4 regions of the Arthrobacter sp. CMU6 genome follow, and region 3 is predicted to be linked to each of the others. Evidence: riboswitches for the same ligand, from Rfam matches in the RefSeq annotation. Region 3 holds a riboswitch; each other region holds the start of a gene.
What was found. Region 3 has a riboswitch for thiamine pyrophosphate ahead of thiO (glycine oxidase ThiO). Riboswitches for the same ligand answer to the same signal wherever they lie in the genome.

Region 1 (4,747 bases), on a different contig from region 3:
ACGGGCCGCCAGGTTGTCCGGGGTGAAAGCCCGAGTCCGCGGGATTCCAAGGATTGCGCCATCCGCTCGCCCTTCCGAAGAGACACCACTAGGAGTGAAAAGGCTGCTTTTCCAAAGTCACGGGCACTGGATGGCAGCCGTCCGTCCGGACGCAGCGGTGCCCGGACCGCGTGTGCCTGGCGAATGATCTGCCATTCACGCGGCAGGTCCTGCAGCATCCTGTAGCCGGCCAGGACTGCGTAGGTTACCCGCGGGCTAAGCCGCGCATGCTGCTGCAGGCTCGTCATCAGCCTGATTCCGTCGGTGGTAGTGGCAAAACCTATGGACAACACGCCGATCACCAGGGTCCGAAGCGCCAAGGATGCCCCGATGGTCAGCCCCTCCACGGTGACGCGCAGGCCGATGGCTTCCCACACCACCTCCCCCGGGCGGCTGAGGGCATTGACGCTCAGAAGTCCGAAGGCGAATCCGATAAAGGGGAGGTGCGCCAGTGCCAGAACGCGCCAGGGAACCCGTGCCGCCAGCAGCACCGCTGCCAGCGCCAGCAAGTACAGGAGGGCAGGGGTGACCGGGTCGAAGACAAAGAGCAGGGCAGCTGAGGCCACGAACAGGAGTGCGAGTTTGACGGTAGGGTTGCGTCGGCTCAGCGGCGAGTCGGTGATCACCGGTACCCCGCGTCCGGCGCTCATAGCCGCACCTTCTCGCGCTCCGATGCGGAGACCTTCGCGTCCAGCCCGTCCAGGACACGGCGGATAGCACTGTCATCTCCGGCCGCGTCCAGCAGCCATTCGATCAGCGGAGGCAACGTGATCCGCGCACGCGCCAGCGCTTCCCGGTCCCGGAGCACCTCAAACACCGGGGCGTCGGCGATGATGGTGCCGCCGGCAATCACCACCGCCCGGTGGGCCAGGGTGGCGACGGTACGCAGGTCGTGGCTGGACAGGACAATGGCCGTGCCCTTGGCTGCCGCGGCACGAAAAGCGCCAATTGCTGCGATGGTGGCGCTGCGGTCTAGGCCGAACGTTGGCTCATCGGCCAGGAGTGCAGGCCGGGAGTGCGCCAGCATCGCTGCCACACTGAGGCGTCGCTTTTCGCCGCCGGAGAGCCGGTAGGGGTTCTGATCCGCCAGATGCGCCAGCCGGTGCTCGGCGAGCAGTTCCTCCATCGATGCCCCGGGGTCCACGCCATAGCCGACCTCGCCCAAGACCGTGGTGGATACGAACTGGTGTTCCGGGTTCTGGAAGACCATACCCGGCCGCTGGCCCGTTACGGCTCCGGCAGCCGGAGCAAGCAGTCCGGCCAGAGAGAGCATCAGGGAAGTTTTCCCAACCCCGTTGGCGCCGAGCACTGCGACAATTTCCCCTGCATACAGGTGAAGGTTGATGTTTCGGAGCAGCACTTCATTGTCGTCCGGCGGAACTGAAGCGGACGGATGCCGCCTCAGGTTTCGGGCGCGGCGCCTCGCCGGGAGTACTGTGCGGCTGACCCAAAGCCCTTCGGCGGCCAGCACCACCTCGCCCCGGCCGGGCTGCGTTTCCGGTTTTACCGCCGGTTCCGGCGCGGTGACATCTGGCGCGGCGGCGTCCAGGGCTGCCGCCTCCGGTCCGGCCAGGGCCCGCAAGGCGGCGCGCACTTCTGGAGAGCCCAGGCCGCCCGGCACGCCGAATACAGCCTGCAGTTCTGATTCCAAGGGCAGCCAGCAGCCCGCGGCCAGCAGCTCAGGGGCTTCCTGTGCCAGGACGGCTTCCGTTGGCCCGTCGGCAAGGATGTCCCCGTCTGCGCTGAGCACGATCGCTCGTTCCGGCAGGCTGCTCAAGCCGGCAGGGCCCGCAAATTCGTCGATCCGGTGCTCCACGAGCACCACTGCGGGACCGTACCTGCCAACCGCGTCGGCAATGGCCTCCCTTACCGACGCTATACCCTCGGCATCGAGCATGGACGTCGGCTCGTCAAGCAGCAGCAATTCCGGCTCGACGATTAGGCTTGCTGCCAAGGCGATTCGCTGCCCCTCCCCGCCGGACAGCCGTGCGGTTCCGCGGCTCCTGAGTGCATGGGCACTGACGGCATCCAGGGCGGTGCTGATGCGTGCAGGAATCAGATGCGGGGCGACGCCGCGGTTTTCCAGCGGCAGTGCCAGCTCCTGCTCTACATCCGGCAGGCAGATCGACGATTCCGGATCCTGGTTCAGGACACTGACCTGGCGTGAGAGTTCTACGACTTCAGTTTCCGTCGTTTGGCGGCCGCAGACGGTGACGTTCCCGGTCAAAGTCGCTACCACCGAGTGCGGGATGACGCCGGTAAGCAGCTGCAGCAGCGTTGATTTTCCTGCCCCGGAAGGCCCGAAAATGATGGCGTGTTCACCTGCAGCGAGCCGCAGGGAGATATTGCGCAGCACCGGAGCGGTACGGTGCGGATATTCAACGGAGACGTGCTCCAGCACCACTGCGGGCACCCGGGGGCTTTTCACTGCCTTAGACCTTGATGAGCCGGTCACGGCCGATCGCGAAATTATCAACAACCCCGGTCTTTACGACAGCCTGCACGATCATGCGGGCGAGCAGCCCGCCGAGGACAATCCCCGAGACCAGCTGGATCGCCAGCCGGATGACAAACAGGTCCTGGCCGTACCAGCCGAAACGGAACGCTGAGAAGAAGAACACCAGTCCCGCGCCCATCAGCCCGGAAAGCGCGTAGATCCTCCAGCTGAAGGACTTGTAGCGGGTCAGCGCGAAGGGCAGCTCGCTGCCCAGACCCTGGATGGCGGCAACGAGGAAGAGCATCGGGCCAGCGGGTGAGCCAAGAAAGATTATCTCGATTCCGGCAGCCAGCATTTCCGCAATGATCCCGGCGAAGGGGCGCCTGATGATGGCTATTGCGATCGGGGCGACCAGCAGCCAGCCCCCGATCAGGAAATGGGATGCCAGGTCTCCGGCGGGACCCATCAGGACGGAGAGCCCGGTCCAGGCCTGGACCAAAGCCCAGTAGAGGAAGCCGAAAACCACACCGAGAACAACCAACAGCACGAGGTCTTTGAGCGTGAAGGGGACGCGTTTTCGGGCAGGCGTCGTCGGGGCCGGGGTGGTCGAGGTTTGGGGATGCACTATCGCGCCCTTTCTGAGGAATAAACAGGGCACGGGATTAGAGTCTTGTCTCTCCCTGCGCTGGCATGATCCAGATCAGGTTCAACGGTCGAAGCTTGAGAAGCTTCCTCTCAGCCCGGCTCACCGGACTCCCGTGTTCGAACCTGACTGTACACCGGGGGGGCATTTCTTTGGCAAGCCCCCGGTTAGGAGTAGGGTTTGCTTCAGTGACACGGGGTGCCCTGCTGATAAGGGCTGAGAGAACACCCGTTGAACCTGATCTAGTTAGTACTAGCGAAGGGATGTCGCGAATGACTATTCGCCTGACGCCTGACCATGCCTGGACCATGCTCGAACGGGTCCGGGGAACAACACCACTGATTCAGTGCTTGACCAATACCGTGGTGACGAATTTCACCGCCAATGTGCTGCTTGCCCTAGGCGCGGCACCGGCGATGGTTGATGTCCCCGCCGAGGCAGGACCGTTCGCGCGGGTCGCGTCGGGAGTGCTCGTGAATCTGGGCACCCCTCACGAAGAACAGCAGGCGGGCATGCGCAAGGCTGTGCACGGCGCGTCCGAATCCGGGACGCCCTGGGTTCTTGATCCGGTGGCCGTCGGCGTTTTGCCGGTCCGTACGGCGCTGGCCGCCGAGCTGCTGGATCACCGCCCGACGGCGGTCCGCGGCAACGCTTCAGAGGTCCTGGCGCTGGCCGGCGTGGGGCAGGGCGGACGCGGCGTCGATGCCGTGGATGGGTCGGAAACCGCCTTGGACGCAGCCAAGAGCCTGGCCCGCCGGTACGAGTCGATACTGGCCGTCTCGGGGCCAACCGACATCATCACGGATGGTACTGATGTCATCAGGATCAGCAACGGCCACCCGCATCTGACCAAAGTCACCGGCGGAGGCTGTGCGCTGGGAGCCGTCACCGCGGCCTTTCTCGCCGTCAACGATGACAAGCTCGCCGCTACCGCCGCTGCCACTGCCGTATACACGGTGGCCGCGGAAACGGCAGCTGAGGGCGTCCCCGGCCCGGGCACTTTCGCCGTCGCGTTCCTTGACGCCCTGACAGGTATCAACGATGAAATGATCTCCTCCCGAATGAATATCTCATGACCGCCGGGGACAGGACGGCCGGGCGCATCGAGGGCATCTATTTGGTGACCGATCCGCAGCTATGCGGTCCCAGGGGAGTGGTGGAGACTGCCCGGGCGGCTGTTGCAGGCGGGGTGCGGATCGTCCAGGTCCGTGAAAAAAGCGCGAGCACCGCCGACCTGTACGAGCTGGTCCTCCGTACCGCTGAAGCTGTGGGGCACGCGGCTACCGTTTTGGTGGATGACCGGATCGACGTGTTCTTGGCGGCGCGGGCGGCAGGGGCCGCCGTGCACGGAGTTCATGTGGGCCAGAGCGATCTTCCCGTCGAACGGGTTCGGGCGCTGGTGGGCGCCGGGGCCGTCGTCGGACTGACCGCAAACACCCGCGAACATTTGGATACCCTGCATGCCCTGCCCGCGGGGACGGTGGATTACCTAGGGGTGGGGGTTATCCGTCCGACTTCCACAAAGCCTGACCACCCGGCTCCGTTGGGCATTGAGGGCTTCGGGCGAACCGCGGCCGCTACGCCCCTGCCGTGTGTTGCCATAGGCGGCATTAAACCCGGTGATGTCG
Region 2 (4,747 bases), on a different contig from region 3:
CCACCGGCGGCAGCAGTCCGGCGAGGGTCAGCGCGAACGTGGACTTGCCGGCGCCGTTGGGGCCGGTGACGGTCAGCGCCTCCCCCGCGCGGACCTGCGCCGTGACGTCCCGCAATACGGGCTCGGGCGGCACGGAGCGGAAGCCGCGGCGCCGGGGCCGTTCCCGCGACACTGCGAGCTTTTCGGCGGCGAGCAGCAGCTGGCCGCTGTCACTGCCGGGGATACCGGCCGCCAGGCGGCGGCGTGTTTCGGGGACGTAGCCCGGGACCCAGACACCAGCGGCGGTAAGCATCCCGCGGGCCTGTTCGAGGACCTCGTCCGGTGTCCCGTCGATAAGCACCGCGCCGTTCACGGCGGATCCCGGCTGCAGGACCACGATGCGGTCCACCAGGTCTTTCCAGGCCGCCACCCGATGCTCCACCACCACCATGGTGGCCCCGGTCTTGTCGAGGCTGCGGCCCACGGCGTCCCGGACCTCCAGGACGCCGGCGGGGTCGAGGTTCGCGGTGGGCTCGTCCAGCAGGATGAGTCCAGGACGCATCGCCAGGATACCGGCGAGCGCCAGGCGCTGCTTCTGGCCGCCGGACAGGGCCGACGTCGGGTGGTCCAGCGGCAGGTGCGAGAGTCCGACGTCGTCCAGTGCCTCGTGCACGCGGCGCCAGATCTCATCGCGCGGCACGGAGAGGTTCTCGGCGCCGAAGGCGACGTCGTCGCCGAGGCGGGAGAGGACCACTTGGGTTTCCGGGTCCTGCTGCATGAGTCCGGCACGGCCCCGCTGCGCGCGTGGGGACGCGCCGTCGATGAGCAGCTCGCCGCTCTCGTCCGCGTCGTCGCTGTCAGCGGAACCGGTGCCTTCGTCGCTGTCCCCCAGCACACCGGCCAGGGCGTGGAGCAGCGTGGACTTGCCGGCCCCGGACGGGCCGAGCAGCAGGACCCGTTCGCCGGGCCGGATGTCCAAATCCAGGGCATGGACGGCGGGTTTGGTGCGGCCGGCGTGGCGCCAGCCCCACCCGCGGGCGTGAACCGCGGCGGGGCGGACGCCGCCGTCGTGGGATGCGGGCATCAGTTGAAGACGGGCTCCGTGGCTGCCTTGCGGGACGCGAAGGAACTCAGCACGCCCGTCTTGGCCAGGCCGCGGGTGGCGATCCAGGACAGGGCACCGGCGATGATCGCGCCGGAAATGGCCGTGAAGATGATGTACGCGAGCTTGTCGCCGGCGGCGTAGGCGATGTTCCAGCCCCACGGCGCAAACGAGTCGTTGAGGCCGCAGAACAGGCCGGCGCCGGCACCCGCAAGCAGCGAAGCCGGGAGGTTGAACTTCCGGTACACCAGCGCGGCGAACACGAGCTCCGCGCCCAGGCCCTGAAGGACACCGGAGATCAGCACCGTGGTGCCGTACTGCGAGCCCATGAGGAGCTCGCCCGTGGCAGCCACCGTTTCGCAGAACAGCGCCGCGCCGGGCTTGCGGATGATGAGCATGCCCAGGACCGCCGGAATCATCCAGCCGCCTGCGTACAGGCCTGTCAGCGGCGGGTAGACGGCGTTGACCGGGGTGGAGATGAGGTTGGCGCCCTGGGACCAGGCCCAGAAGATCACGCCGCCGGCAACGGCGATGAGCGCCGCCACCACGATGTCGGCCACGCGCCAGTTGTAGCTGGTCTTCTTGATTGCTGCAGTTGTCATGATGATCCTCCTGAGGAACAGGAGGGGAAAGCGTTCCCCCGGTTGCCGGTGGCTGGGCCACCTGCTGCCGGGCACTTTGAGAACTCGACTCCCTTGCGCCGGTACTAGCCGGATCAGGTTCGAGGGTCTGCGGCTGTCCGCACTCTCAGCGCCCATCCGCGGTTGCGCTGGCAGTTGCCTTTGCATCCCGACGGCGGCGCTCCCCTGTCGTGATAAATCCGCCCTTGTGGGCGGGTCCAGTTTACACCTCGGCGGCCCCGGGAACGCGGGGTGCCGTCACAATCCGGAAGTCATCCTGCGCTGCCGGGACGGCGGTCCGGAGTACATTGGTGGCCATGACGCAACAGGACTCCGGCAGCGCTGCCCTGCCCGCCTTTGACCCCGATTCCGCCGAGGACCAGCCCGCGGGATCCCTGGAAGCCCTGATCGGTCAGATCGAGGGTGAAATCGCCGAACTGCAGTTCCCGAGGTTCAGCAAGGACGATGCCCTGGCGCTTGGCCTGGAACTGGTGGAACGCGGTAAGGAGGACAATCTGCCCATCGCCATCGACATCACCAAGGGCGAACAGGTCCTCTTCCACGTTGCCCTTGAGGGCGCCACCCCGGACAACGAGGGCTGGGTGCGGGCCAAGCAGCGGACTGCCGTGCGCTACGAGGAGCCCTCGCTGCTGGTTGGCCTGCGCGGCAGGGTGGGCGGGGGCCGGATCGAGGACAACGCCTGGTTCGACCAGTCCGCCTATGCCGCCCACGGCGGAGCCTTCCCCATCTATGTCCGGGATGTCGGCGCGGTGGCCGTGGTCACGGTGTCCGGGCTGCCGCAGAAGGCGGACCACGACCTCGTGGTGCAGGCGTTGCGGGAAATCCACCGGTCCATGCCGATAGGCTAGGGAAAGACCAGTGTTCATCACGCGAGGAGTTCCGGAATGAGTTTCTTCATCAAGCTGCTTGGCACCGGCGTCAGCCTGCTGGCAGGCTTCGCCGGCACCAAGGCCGTCGATACCATCTGGGAAAAGGTCACCGGGAGAAAGCCCCCCAAAGGCGACAAGGACGACGTCCCCACCACGCTGCGCACGGCCCTGACGTTCGCGCTCGTCTCCGCCTCGGTAAGCGCAGTGATCCAGGTGCTGGCCAACCGCGGCACCCAGCGGGCCATCACCCGCTTCGCCAAGACCCAGGACATCGTCTAGCGGCGCACGGCCCGAGCACCGGGCAGTGCTGGCGTCCCGGTTCTACGGGCTCAAACCGGCTGTACGGTTACCGGTTCAACCAGAGGTGCGGTTGCCGCCGTCGTCCTCTTCCGATGCACGGGCCGCCTTGGCGGCCTTCAGCACCACAGCCTCCAGCTCATCGGTGCTGAGCAGCTCCTTGTGGAGGTGTTTGGTGCGGTAGCCGGCGCGGCCCACCATATGGGCCGAGACCGGCGCGGTGAGCAGCTGGAAGATCCAGGCCACGACCAGCACCGGCCACACCCACCAGGTGCGCAGCTGCAGCCCCACCGCCGCCAGCAGCAGGAACAGCCCGAGCACCTGCGGCTTGGTGGCGGCGTGCATGCGGCTCATCAAGTCCGGGAAGCGGATCAGGCCGATGGCGGCGGCGAGGGACATCAGCGCGCCCGCCACCATGAACACGGCCGATACAGCATCGATCACGGTATCCACGGCACTCGGTTCAGGACTCATTGGGCTGCTCCCGCCTGTCGGCCACGAAGCGGGCCACCGTGACCGAGCCGATGAACCCGATGACGGACACCGCCACCACCAGCATCAGGTTGTTCAGGTGCCGGTTCACGGCCATGTCGATGCACAGCGCCGCCCCGAGGATGGCCAGCAGCACATCCGCGGCGAGGACCCGGTCCAGCAGCGAGGGGCCGCGGGCGATCCGGATGATCGCGCCCGCGGCGGCGAGGGCCAGCGCCACAGCCGTGACGGTGAGGACCAGCTCCATCATGCGCCAACCTCCTGGTTCAGGGCGGCAAGCTCTTCCTTGGTTCCCATGATCCTGATGAGCCCCGCTTCGGTGTCCCGGACTTCCTTGCGCAGCTTGAGGACATCCTCGCCGTTGCGGACGTTCAGTCCGTGGATGTAGAGCGTGGAGGTGGATCTGTCCATCTCCACAACCAGTGACCCCGGGATCAGGGAGATCACGTGGCCGGTCGCCGTCACCATCAGGTCCGAATGGCTGCGCAACGGAACAGCGACGACGGCGTTGGTCACCTTGGGCCCCTGGGCCACCGCAAGGTAGAACACCTGGCAGCTGGCGGCCACCACCCTGCCGAGGAACACCGCCGCGAACGGAACGGCCCGCAGCACGTTGAACCGGCCGCTCAGCTCCACCGGCGGCAGGTAGAACAGGCGCGCCACCGCAACCGCGAGCAGGGCGCCGAAGAGCAGGTTGCCGGGGCTGAAGTCCTGCCAGAGTGCTCCCCAGACGATGACCAGCCAGACCAGCAGCGGCAGTTCCTGCCGCAGGGACACCCTTTTCCGGCTCACTTTCCGCCTCCGTTCAGCGCCAGGGCCGGAACGGGCGCGGCGTCACCGAGCACCGCCTGGATGTAAGCGGACCTGTCCAGCATGGCCGCGGCGGACTGGTCCGCCACCTGGAAAAGAGGTCCGGCGAAGACGGTGAGCGCCACGCCCAGCACCACCAGGCCCAGCGTGGACCCGACCATGGTCCGGGGCAGGAGGCGCACCGCCGTCGTGCCCTTTTCCGGGACGGGGACCGCCAGGAGTACCGGGTCGGGGTGCTCAGCATCCTCGGCCTTGCGCCAGAAGGCACGGTTCCATACCCGGGCGACGGCCAGGAGGGTCAGGAGGCTTGTCAGCACGCCGCCGATCACCAGGGCGTAGGCCAGCGGGGTTCCCAGCCCGATGCCGGCCTGGATCAGGCCGAGCTTGCCGAGGAAACCCGAGAACGGCGGGATGCCGGCCAGGTTCATGGCGGGCACGAAGAACAGCAGGGCCAGCAGTGGGGACAGTTTGGCCAGCCCGGCGAGCCGGTCCACCGAGGAGCTGCCGCCGCGGCGCTCGATCAGTCCGGTGACCAGGAAGAGGCTGGTCTGGATGGT
Region 3 (4,747 bases):
GGACACCCCTGTAGTTGAGCTTGGCCCGGCTGCGCACGGCGGCCCGGCGCACCACCACGGATGCCACCTCGGCGGCGGCGTCGAGCTCGAACTCCCAGACGAAGGCGGAGCACAGCTGTCCGGCCAGCAGGCTGCCGGCGTTCTCGCTGATCACCTCCGGATGCAGCGGTATCCGGCCGTCCGGCGCGTAGAACGTCTGCCCGCGGCGGCGGGTCTCGGCGTCGAGCGCGCCGCCTGGCTGCACGAAGGACGGAACGTCGGCTATCGCGTAAAGGATCCGGTAGCCCTCGCCGCGGCGTTCGATGAACAGTGCCTGGTCCAGGTCGGTGGACGACGGCGGATCGATGGTCAGGAAGTCCACTCCGGTCAGGTCCAGGTCCGGAAACTGCCGGTCCGCCACGGCGGCTTCGGCTTCCTTGAGCACATCCTCGGGGAACTCGCCCGGAAGCTCCAGTTCCGTCCGCAGCGCGCTCAGGGCGTCCGCGAGCGCGTTGGTCTGCTCGTGGACGCTGGGCGACAGACGATGATGTGACACGAAAATCAGGTTAGCCCGAATTGCGCCGTTAGTCTTGGATTATGGGCACATCCTCGGCTGACACCGCTCGCTACGACCGCTTCGTTGCAGACCTGTTCGGCGTGATGGCATACGGCGAATTGTCCGCGTTCGAACGGCTCTCCTCCGACGCCCGCTACTCACCCACGCTGCATGACCGGGCCGTGATTGGCAGGATCGCGGTCATTGAATTCCAGCACTACGAACTGGTGAGCGCCAAGCTGGCGGAGATGGGCGTCGACGTCGAAAATGCGATGCTGCCGTTCCAATCGGCCGTGGACCACTTCCACGAACGGACCCGTCCGGCCGACTGGTACGAATCCCTGATGAAGGCCTATGTGGTGGACACCGTCTCCGCCGATTTCTACCGCGCGGTGGCCCGGTTCGTGGACCCCGGAACGCGAGAGCTCATCCAGCAGATCCAGTCCTCGGAAGAAGCCACGGGCGTCCTCCGGGACCGGCTCAGGGGAGCGCTGGCTGACGACCCCCGGCTCGCGTCCAGGCTTGCGCTGTGGGGCCGCCGGCTCCTCGGCGAAGCGATCACGCAGGCCCAGCGCGTGGGCCACGAACACGCGTTTCTTAGCGAGCTGTTCGTCGAAGCGGAACCCGGCGCCACGGACGCCACCGCGCGCGAGTTGGTGCGGGGCATCACTGCCGAAGTCGCGGAAAACCACTCCCGGCGGATGGTCCAGCTGGGCCTGAGCGGGTAGCTCTCCGGTCTCCCCGGACCGGTCCCGCCTAGGAGACGGCTGCCGGCGCCGTTGCGTCGAGGGCGTCGAGCAGTTCCGCCGCGGCGGCTGCCGGGTCTGCCGCATCGGTGATGGCGCGGACCACGACGATCCGGGTGGCGCCGGCCGCCAGGACCTGCTCCACGTTGGTGCGGTCGATCCCGCCGATCGCGAACCAAGGCAGCAGCAGGCCGCCGACCCGTTCCTCGTCCGCTGTGCGGACCGCCTCCGCCGCGTAGCGGACCAGGTCGAGTCCGACGGCGGCGCGCCCGGGTTTGGTGGGGGTGGCCCACAGCGGACCCACGCAGAAATAGTCCAGGCCGCTGCGCCCGTGCGCGGCACCGATCGCGGCATCCACCTGGTCCGTGCTGTGGGTGGACAGTCCGATCACGGTGGAATCGTGCAGCAGCTTCCGGGCGGCGCGGAGCGGCAGGTCCTTCTGGCCGATGTGGAACACCGGCGCGCCGGCGATGGACGCGATGTCGGCGCGGTCGTTCACGGCCCAGAGCCGGCCGTGCCTGCGGGCGGCAGCGTGGACGGTTTCCAGCAGCTCCAGTTCCTCGGCCGCCTCGATGTTCTTGTCGCGCAACTGGATGATGTCCACGCCGCCGGCAAACGCCGCGTCCACAAAGTCTGCAAAGTCCCCGCGGTCCTTGCGGGCGTCGGTGCAGAGGTACAGGCGGGCGGCGGTGTGGGCAGAGTGCTGGGTCATGGCAACCACCTTAGTTCCTCTAAACTGGGCAGGTACCGCGGGAGCCCGTTACTGCTGTCATAAAAGGCGCAGGGCTGAGAGGGCGTCAGAGCCGACCGCTTGACCTGATCCGGTTAGTACCGGCGTAGGGAAGGAATTAGCGTGAACCCTGGAACAAGTGGCCCGGAATGTGCCACCCCAAGCCTTGAGGCAGATGTTGCCGTCATCGGCGGCGGCGTGGTGGGCCATGGCATCGCCTGGGAGGCGCGGCGCTCCGGCCGCTCGGTGCTGCTGATAGACGAGGCCCCCGGCAGCGGTGCAAGCTGGGCTGCGGCCGGCATGCTCGCCCCGGTCAGCGAACTGCACTACCAGGAGGAAGGGCTCCTGGAACTGATGCTGGAGTCCTCGGCCAGATGGCCGGAGTTTGCCGCCACCCTCACCGCCGGCGAAGACGCCGGGTATCTGACGACGCCGACCCTTGCAGTGGGTGTCGATCCTGCCGATCGCCGCGCCCTCATGGACCTGCGGGACGTGCAGCGGACCCACGGCCTGGACGTTGAACCGCTGACCATCCGCGAGGCACGGTCCCGGGAGCCGCTGCTCAGCCCCGGGATCTCCTGCGCGCTGGACATCCCGGCGGACCACCAGGTAGATCCGCGGAAGCTCATCCGGGCGATCGCTGCCGGCCTGGCCGGCCACGGCCAGAAGCTTGCGGCCGGAAAGGGCTACGCGGTGCAGGAGCACGCCGCCGGACTGCTCTGGGACGGCGGGCGGGTCTGCGGAGTCCGGCTGGCCGGCGGCCGGTCCGTCAGGGCAGCCGAGACGGTGGTGGCCAGCGGTCTCGCCGCAGCGCAGTTGCAGGACCTCCCGGAAGGCCTGCAGCTGCCGCTGCGCCCGGTCTACGGAGACATCCTCAGGCTCAGGGTTCCCGCGCACCTGCAGCCCCTGCTCACCGCCACAGTCCGCGGCATGGTGCGGGGCGTTCCGGTCTACATCGTGCCCCGCCAGGACGGGACCGTGGTGATTGGCGCCACCCAGCGCGAGGACGGGGTACCGGGCACCAGCGCAGGCGGCGTCTACCAGCTGCTGCGCGACGCACAGGCCCTGCTGCCGGCCGTCGCCGAGCTCGAGCTCCTTGAAGCCACCGCGCGGGCGCGGCCCGGCACACCGGACAACGCGCCGCTGCTCGGCCGGGTGCCGGACCGCGGGCAGGGGCAGGGGGCGGATGTGGCCGGCCTCATCGTCGCCACGGGCTTCTTCCGCCACGGCGTCCTGCTGACCCCGGCGGCCGCAGTGATCTGCCGCCAGCTCATGGACGGCGTTCCGGATCCGCGCTGGGCCGCGTTCCGGCCGGGCAGGTTTTCCGCCGGGACCGCGGAGCCGGTGGGAGCGGCCGCTTCCCTCAGCCCAGCTCCCGGCTGACCGCTGCCCCAACTCATTACCGCAATGAATGACCTTCCAGCAGCGGGCACTGCCACATGACCCGCGTCACATTTGACCCGAACAAGGAACCAGCATGAACATCACTCTGAACGGTATCGAACAGGAAGTAGGCGAGGGCGCCTCGGTCACCTCGCTCGTCAGCCAGGTCACGGGGCGCCGCCTGTCCGCCAACGGGCAGGCCGCCGACGGCCAGCGACTGGGTGTGGCGGTGGCGCGCAATGCAGCCGTCGTGCCGCGCAGCCAGTGGCACAGCACCGCCCTCGCCGAGGGCGATGAGATCGAACTAGTCACGGCAGTCCAAGGAGGATGAGCACGATGGCAGAAACACTGATTGAAACAGCAGACAGCCTTGTCATTGACGGGGTGGAGCTGACCTCGCGGCTCATCATGGGCACCGGAGGCGCACCGAGCCTGGACGGTCTCGGCTCAGCGCTGGTCGCGTCCGGCACCCAGCTGACCACCGTTGCGATGCGGCGTTATTCGCCTGCCGAAACTGGCTCACTCTTCCAGCTGCTGGTGGACCACAACATCCGCGTGCTCCCCAACACCGCCGGCTGCTTCACGGCACGGGAAGCCGTCATGACGGCTGAGCTGGCCCGTGAGGCGCTCGAGACCGACTGGGTCAAGCTCGAGGTCATCGCGGACGAGCACACGCTGCTGCCTGACGCCGTGGAGCTGGTGGACGCCACCGAGCAGCTGGTCAACCGCGGCTTCAAGGTTTTTGCCTACACCAACGACGACCCCGTCCTGGCGCTCCGGCTCGAAAACCTGGGAGCCTCGGCCGTCATGCCGCTGGGGGCGCCGATCGGCACGGGCCTGGGCATCCTCAATCCGCACAACATCGAGCTGATCGTGTCGAGGGCATCCGTTCCCGTGGTCCTGGACGCGGGGATCGGCACCGCCTCCGACGCTGCACTGGCCATGGAGCTGGGCTGCGACGCCGTGCTGCTGGCCACCGCGGTGACCCGCGCCCAGAACCCCGCGCTCATGGCCAAGGCCTTCAAACACGCCGTCATCGCCGGTAGGCTGGCCCGTGCGGCCGGGCGGATCCCGCGCCGTGAGCATGCCCTGGCGTCGTCGGCCATGGAGGGCCGGGCGGAGTTCCTCTAGTCCGGCCGCCTCTGCCGGCCCGGTGCTCGGCAGGCTCAACAGGTCCTGCCTAGGAGTGCGCCGTGGCCGCCAGGGACGACATCCTCACCCGACCCCAGATCGACGAAGCGCTAGCCGGGCTGCCCGACTGGCGCTACCGGCTGGGCGGCCTGGTCACCGTCTATAAGACGCCGACGGCGGCGGCCGCGCTGGAGCTGATTGCCGCCGTCGGGCGTTTGGCTG
Region 4 (4,747 bases), on a different contig from region 3:
TCGACCCTGACCTGCTCGCCATCTGCCAGCGCCGCCACGACCGTGCGCAGTGCGCGCGCGGTGCGGCCCTGGCGTCCGATTACCCGTCCGAGGTCTTCCTGGTGAACGCGCACCTCGAGGGTGTCCCCGCGGCGGTTGTTCTTGGCACTGACCTTGACATCCTCAGGGGAGTCAACAATGCCGCGGACAAGGTGTTCGAGCGCTTCTGCCAGCAATCTACTCAGCCTCGGTGGTCTCTGCTTCAGCCTCGGCGGGGGCTTCCGATGCCTTGGCCTTCTTGGTGATGGCTTCCGGGATGATCACGGAACCCTTCTCCGGAGCAACGAATGCTTCCTTGTCGGCCTTGGTCTTCAGGGTGCCTTCCTGGCCCGGCAGACCCTTGAACTTCTGCCAGTCACCGGTGATCTTCAGGATCGCGGCGACCTGCTCCGACGGCTGCGCGCCGACGGACAGCCAGTACTGTGCACGCTCGGAGTTGACCTCGATGTATGAGGGCTCCTCGGTGGGGTGGTACTTGCCGATCTCTTCGATGGCGCGGCCATCACGCTTGGTGCGTGAATCGGCGACGACGATGCGGTAGTACGGTGCGCGCATCTTACCGAAGCGCTTAAGGCGAATCTTTACGGCCACTTTTGTGGTCACTCCTGTTTCTGAAACGGGGTTGAACCCGCGTTCTGCACCCGTGGGGCGGGCCGTACTTGGGGGTTCGAAAAGGACAGGATCCAGACGCGGAGAGAGGGGCCACGCAGATCGAGTACCTGTCTATTGTGCCAGATCGTCCGCGTTATTTCGACTTGACATGCGGACGGAGGCTTATGGCGCGCTAGGAGGACCAAACGTAGAGGCCGGTCCTGCTGCCTTCGTCCACGGTGCCGGCGAGCTCTGCCAGCTGCCGCACGTAGTTTTTGGCTTCCCCGGCACCAAAGGGCATGTCATCCTCCGCGGCCCAGCGTTCGGCCACATCATCCAAAACGTCGCCCTCACCCTCGGATTCGTAGGTGAGGAGCTCGGCCAGAGCCCGGACCATCGCGGCCGGCACGCCCAGAAGTGAGTCGCTTGCCACGTCCACCATGGCCAGCTCGTAGTCCGCGCCCGCAGCGTGCACCGCGGCGCCGGCGAGGTCGCCGAGCTGCTCGATCTCAAAATCACTGATGCCGGCAATCCGGATGCCGTCCCCGGCAGCGGCGCCGCCTTCCAGCGCCTCTGCACGCTTGAGGGCGTCATTGTGGGTGGCGACAAACACTTCGGTGAAGCCCATGGATTCGTCCTCATTGCGTCGGCGGTGCATGCCCCGGCAGCGGCGGTGCCGGCCGGGGCTCTTCGAATGTCAGCCTAACCCAACCGGGTCCGCCGGGCTTAGCGCACTGGCTTATCGGACTGCAGCCTTACCGGACAGCAACGCGGAGGCGGTTGCGCCACGGATCCTCGAAGCGGAGCTCGGCGCCGGTGTGGTGCGATTCGACTCCGGCGACCCTGAGACGGTCGGCGAGGGCGCCGACGTCGTCCCCGGACGGGACCTCGATCAGGACCTCGCCGAGGCCCAGCGTATCCCGGCGCGGACCGGCACCCCGGCTGTTCCAGACATTCATGGCCATGTGATGGTGGTAGCCGCCAGCGGACACAAAGAGGGCCTGGCCGTGCCAGCCAGCCGTTTTTTCGAACCCCAGGGTGCCGACGTAGAAGTCATGGGCGGACTGGACGTCACCAACCTGCAAATGGACGTGCCCCACCCCCGCGTCGGCGCCGCGCTGGCCTTCCACGGACTCCTGCGTGAGGTGCTCCTGGAGGTACTTCTGCGGCGGCAGCGCCAGGCTGTCCATGACTACATTCTTGCCGTCCCAGGACCAGGCCTCGCGGGGACGGTCCCAGTAGAGCTCGATCCCGTTGCCTTCGGGGTCGGTGAAATAGAACGCCTCGCTCACCAGATGGTCGGCGCTGCCCACAAAGGACTGCGGCTCGTACTGGGCCGCGCTGGCAATGGTGGCGGCCAGCGAGGACTGTTCTTCGAACAGGAGCGCCGTGTGGAAGAGTCCGGCCTCGCCCCGGCCGGGAATGGTGAGGCCCGGAGCGGGAGCAAGGTGCACCAGCGGCGTCGTGCGCCGGCCAAGGTAGAGGCCGCCGTCCTGCTCGGCAACGACATCCAGGCCGAGAGCGCGCTGGTAGTAATCGGTCATGAGCTTCATGTCGCCCACCTTGAGCATGACGGTGCCCATGGTGAGGTCGGCAGGAAGCAAGTCCTGGCTGCTGTCTGCTGCTGTCATTGAATACTCCCGAATGTCCGGACCACCGGATTTCGGCGGCCTCTACATCTCTAAATTACTTGAAGCTTCAATTTATTCCTAATGCACGATCTTTCCCCGAAGCACCACATTCGCAAGGTTCCGGATGGTCTCCGGCACGGCGCGGGGGTCCTCCCGGCAGACTACGACGTCGGCGGCCGCCCCTTCCGCCAGGCCGTCGGCCCCCAGCCAGCGGCGCGCACGCCAGCAGGCCGCGTCCAGCGCCGCCGGCGCCGGAATCCCGGCGGCGTGAAGTTCGAGGATTTCGTCCGCAATACGGCCGTGGCGGATCACGCTGCCGGCGTCCGTTCCCGCGTAAATGTCGACGCCGGCCTCGTAGGCTTCCAGGATGCGCTCGCGACGGCGGTCCCACAGTGCGCGCATGTGTTCCGCATACCGCGGAAACTTCGGCTCGGCCTGGGCGGCGATGTCCGGGAAGGTGGCGATATTGATGAGTGTCGGCACGATCGGCACCTGCTGGTCGACCAGCCGCGGAATGTGCCGTGGCAGCAGGCCGGTGGCGTGTTCGATGCAGTCGATACCGGCGTCCAGCATGTCATCGAGGGTGTCCTCGCCGAAGCAGTGCGCCGTGACCCTCGCCCCTTCGTCGTGGGCGGCGCGGACGGCGTCCCGCACGGCTTCGGCCGGGAATGATGGCGCGAGGTCGCCGGCGGCCCGGTCGATCCAGTCCCCCACCAGCTTGACCCAGCCGTCGCCTTCCCGCGCCTGCTTGCGCACCGCCTCCACGAGGCCCTCCGGCTCGACTTCCACCGCGAAGTTCCTCAGGTACCGGCGGGACCGGGCCACGTGCCGTCCCGCCCTGATGATCCGCGGGATGTCGGCGCGCTGCTGGAGCCACCGGGTGTCGCTGGCGGCCCCGGCGTCCCGGACAAGGAGAGTGCCGGCGTCGCGGTCCGTGATGGCCTGGCGGTACGCGACGTCGTCGTCCACAGGACCGCCCGGGCCCAGTCCGATGTGGCAGTGGGCATCCGCGAAACCGGGCAGGACCCAGCCGTCCAGGACGGCGTCCGGCCGTTGCCCCGGAGGATTGAACGTCAGCTTCCCGTCCACGGCCCAGAGCCCGCGGCGTTCCTCGTCCGCAGCAGTGAGCACGGGTCCGCTGAATTCGATGATGTACGCCATGCTTCCAGCCTAATCGGCTCCCGCCACCGGGATCCTGACCTTTCCGGCGCGGGCTTCACGGTAGACGGGCACAATCCGGCGTGTGGTAGCTTCGTCTACGACCACACGGGTGCCCCTGCAGGGGCTGAGATCAGGCTGGTGCAGCCTGCGACCGTTGAACCTGTCCGGGTAATGCCGGCGAAGGAAGTGAGCAGTAAATTGAGCACCCAGAAACCACAGCTGACCCCTACCCAAATTGATTCAGCCCAAATCAGTGCAGCCCAGAGTGAAGCCGCCGGAAGTACCACGCAGTCACTGAAATCCCATTCACTGGCGTATCTGGAGGGGGACGGCCTGCGGGTTCCGGTAACGGAAATCGCCCTGGAGCCTTCACCTAACGGCGAGCAGAACGCTCCGCTGCGGGTTTACCGCACGGCGGGTCCGGGCAGCGACCCGGTGGTGGGCCTCGCGCCGTTCCGTTCGGAATGGATTGCGGCACGGGCAGACACCGAGACGTACCACGGACGTGAACGGAATCTGCTCGACGACGGCAAGTCGGCCGTGCGCCGTGGCGCGGCCTCCGCTGAATGGAAGGGCGCCAAGCCGGTGCCCCGCCGTGCGGTGGAAGGCAAGACTGTGACGCAGATGCACTATGCCCGGCAAGGCATCATCACCCCAGAAATGCGTTTCGTGGCCCTCCGCGAAAACTGCGATGTGGAACTGGTCCGCAGCGAACTCGCAGCCGGACGGGCCATCATCCCCAGCAACATCAACCACCCGGAATCGGAGCCGATGATCATCGGCAAGGCCTTCCTGGTGAAAATCAACGCCAACATCGGCAACTCGGCCGTCACCAGCTCCATTGCCGAGGAGGTGGACAAGCTGCAGTGGGCCACCCAGTGGGGCGCTGACACGGTCATGGACCTGTCCACGGGAGACGACATCCACACCACACGCGAATGGCTCATCCGCAACTCCCCCGTGCCGATCGGCACGGTGCCGATCTACCAGGCCCTGGAAAAGGTCAACGGCGAAGCGAACGCACTCACCTGGGAAATCTTCCGCGACACCGTCATCGAACAGTGCGAGCAGGGTGTGGACTACATGACAATCCACGCCGGCGTGCTGCTGCGGTACGTGCCGCTCACGGCGAACCGCGTGACCGGTATTGTTTCCCGCGGCGGCTCGATCATGGCCGGCTGGTGCCTTGCCCACCACCAGGAAAACTTCCTGTACACCCACTTTGACGAACTGTGCGAGATCTTCGCGAAGTACGACGTCGCCTTCTCACTGGGAGACGGCCTCCGGCCGGGCGCGACGGCGGATGCCAACGACGCCGCGCAGTT

Region 1: it holds a riboswitch for thiamine pyrophosphate, as region 3 does, so the genes downstream of both, AC5RWD_RS03215 (ECF transporter S component) here and thiO (glycine oxidase ThiO) in region 3, are expected to answer to the same signal.
Region 2: it holds a riboswitch for thiamine pyrophosphate, as region 3 does, so the genes downstream of both, AC5RWD_RS05795 (ECF transporter S component) here and thiO (glycine oxidase ThiO) in region 3, are expected to answer to the same signal.
Region 4: it holds a riboswitch for thiamine pyrophosphate, as region 3 does, so the genes downstream of both, thiC (phosphomethylpyrimidine synthase ThiC) here and thiO (glycine oxidase ThiO) in region 3, are expected to answer to the same signal.

The regions. Positions count from the first base shown of each region.
Region 1 covers NZ_JBNHFL010000003.1:140,738-145,484, reverse strand. Annotated here, with positions in the region: gene AC5RWD_RS03225 (energy-coupling factor transporter transmembrane component T family protein) at 1-689, opposite strand, end outside; gene AC5RWD_RS03220 (ABC transporter ATP-binding protein) at 686-2,467, opposite strand; gene AC5RWD_RS03215 (ECF transporter S component) at 2,472-3,101, opposite strand; TPP riboswitch at 3,137-3,246, opposite strand; TPP riboswitch at 3,304-3,400, shown strand; gene thiM (hydroxyethylthiazole kinase) at 3,392-4,195, shown strand; gene thiE (thiamine phosphate synthase) at 4,192-4,747, shown strand, end outside.
Region 2 covers NZ_JBNHFL010000006.1:37,407-42,153, reverse strand. Annotated here, with positions in the region: gene AC5RWD_RS05800 (ABC transporter ATP-binding protein) at 1-1,063, opposite strand, end outside; gene AC5RWD_RS05795 (ECF transporter S component) at 1,063-1,683, opposite strand; TPP riboswitch at 1,756-1,899, opposite strand; gene AC5RWD_RS05790 (heme-degrading domain-containing protein) at 2,019-2,570, shown strand; gene AC5RWD_RS05785 (DUF4235 domain-containing protein) at 2,607-2,870, shown strand; gene mnhG (monovalent cation/H(+) antiporter subunit G) at 2,946-3,362, opposite strand; gene AC5RWD_RS05775 (MrpF/PhaF family protein) at 3,352-3,630, opposite strand; gene AC5RWD_RS05770 (Na+/H+ antiporter subunit E) at 3,627-4,172, opposite strand; gene AC5RWD_RS05765 (Na+/H+ antiporter subunit D) at 4,169-4,747, opposite strand, start outside.
Region 3 covers NZ_JBNHFL010000004.1:97,078-101,824, reverse strand. Annotated here, with positions in the region: gene AC5RWD_RS04030 (RNB domain-containing ribonuclease) at 1-535, opposite strand, end outside; gene AC5RWD_RS04025 (ferritin-like fold-containing protein) at 577-1,263, shown strand; gene thiE (thiamine phosphate synthase) at 1,292-1,993, opposite strand; TPP riboswitch at 2,021-2,142, shown strand; gene thiO (glycine oxidase ThiO) at 2,135-3,394, shown strand; gene thiS (sulfur carrier protein ThiS) at 3,489-3,725, shown strand; gene AC5RWD_RS04005 (thiazole synthase) at 3,731-4,525, shown strand; gene AC5RWD_RS04000 (4a-hydroxytetrahydrobiopterin dehydratase) at 4,588-4,747, shown strand, end outside.
Region 4 covers NZ_JBNHFL010000026.1:55,636-60,382, reverse strand. Annotated here, with positions in the region: gene AC5RWD_RS17420 (RNA-binding protein) at 1-215, opposite strand, end outside; gene rpsP (30S ribosomal protein S16) at 217-630, opposite strand; gene AC5RWD_RS17410 (hypothetical protein) at 824-1,258, opposite strand; gene AC5RWD_RS17405 (VOC family protein) at 1,386-2,261, opposite strand; gene AC5RWD_RS17400 (amidohydrolase family protein) at 2,340-3,422, opposite strand; TPP riboswitch at 3,518-3,625, shown strand; gene thiC (phosphomethylpyrimidine synthase ThiC) at 3,621-4,747, shown strand, end outside.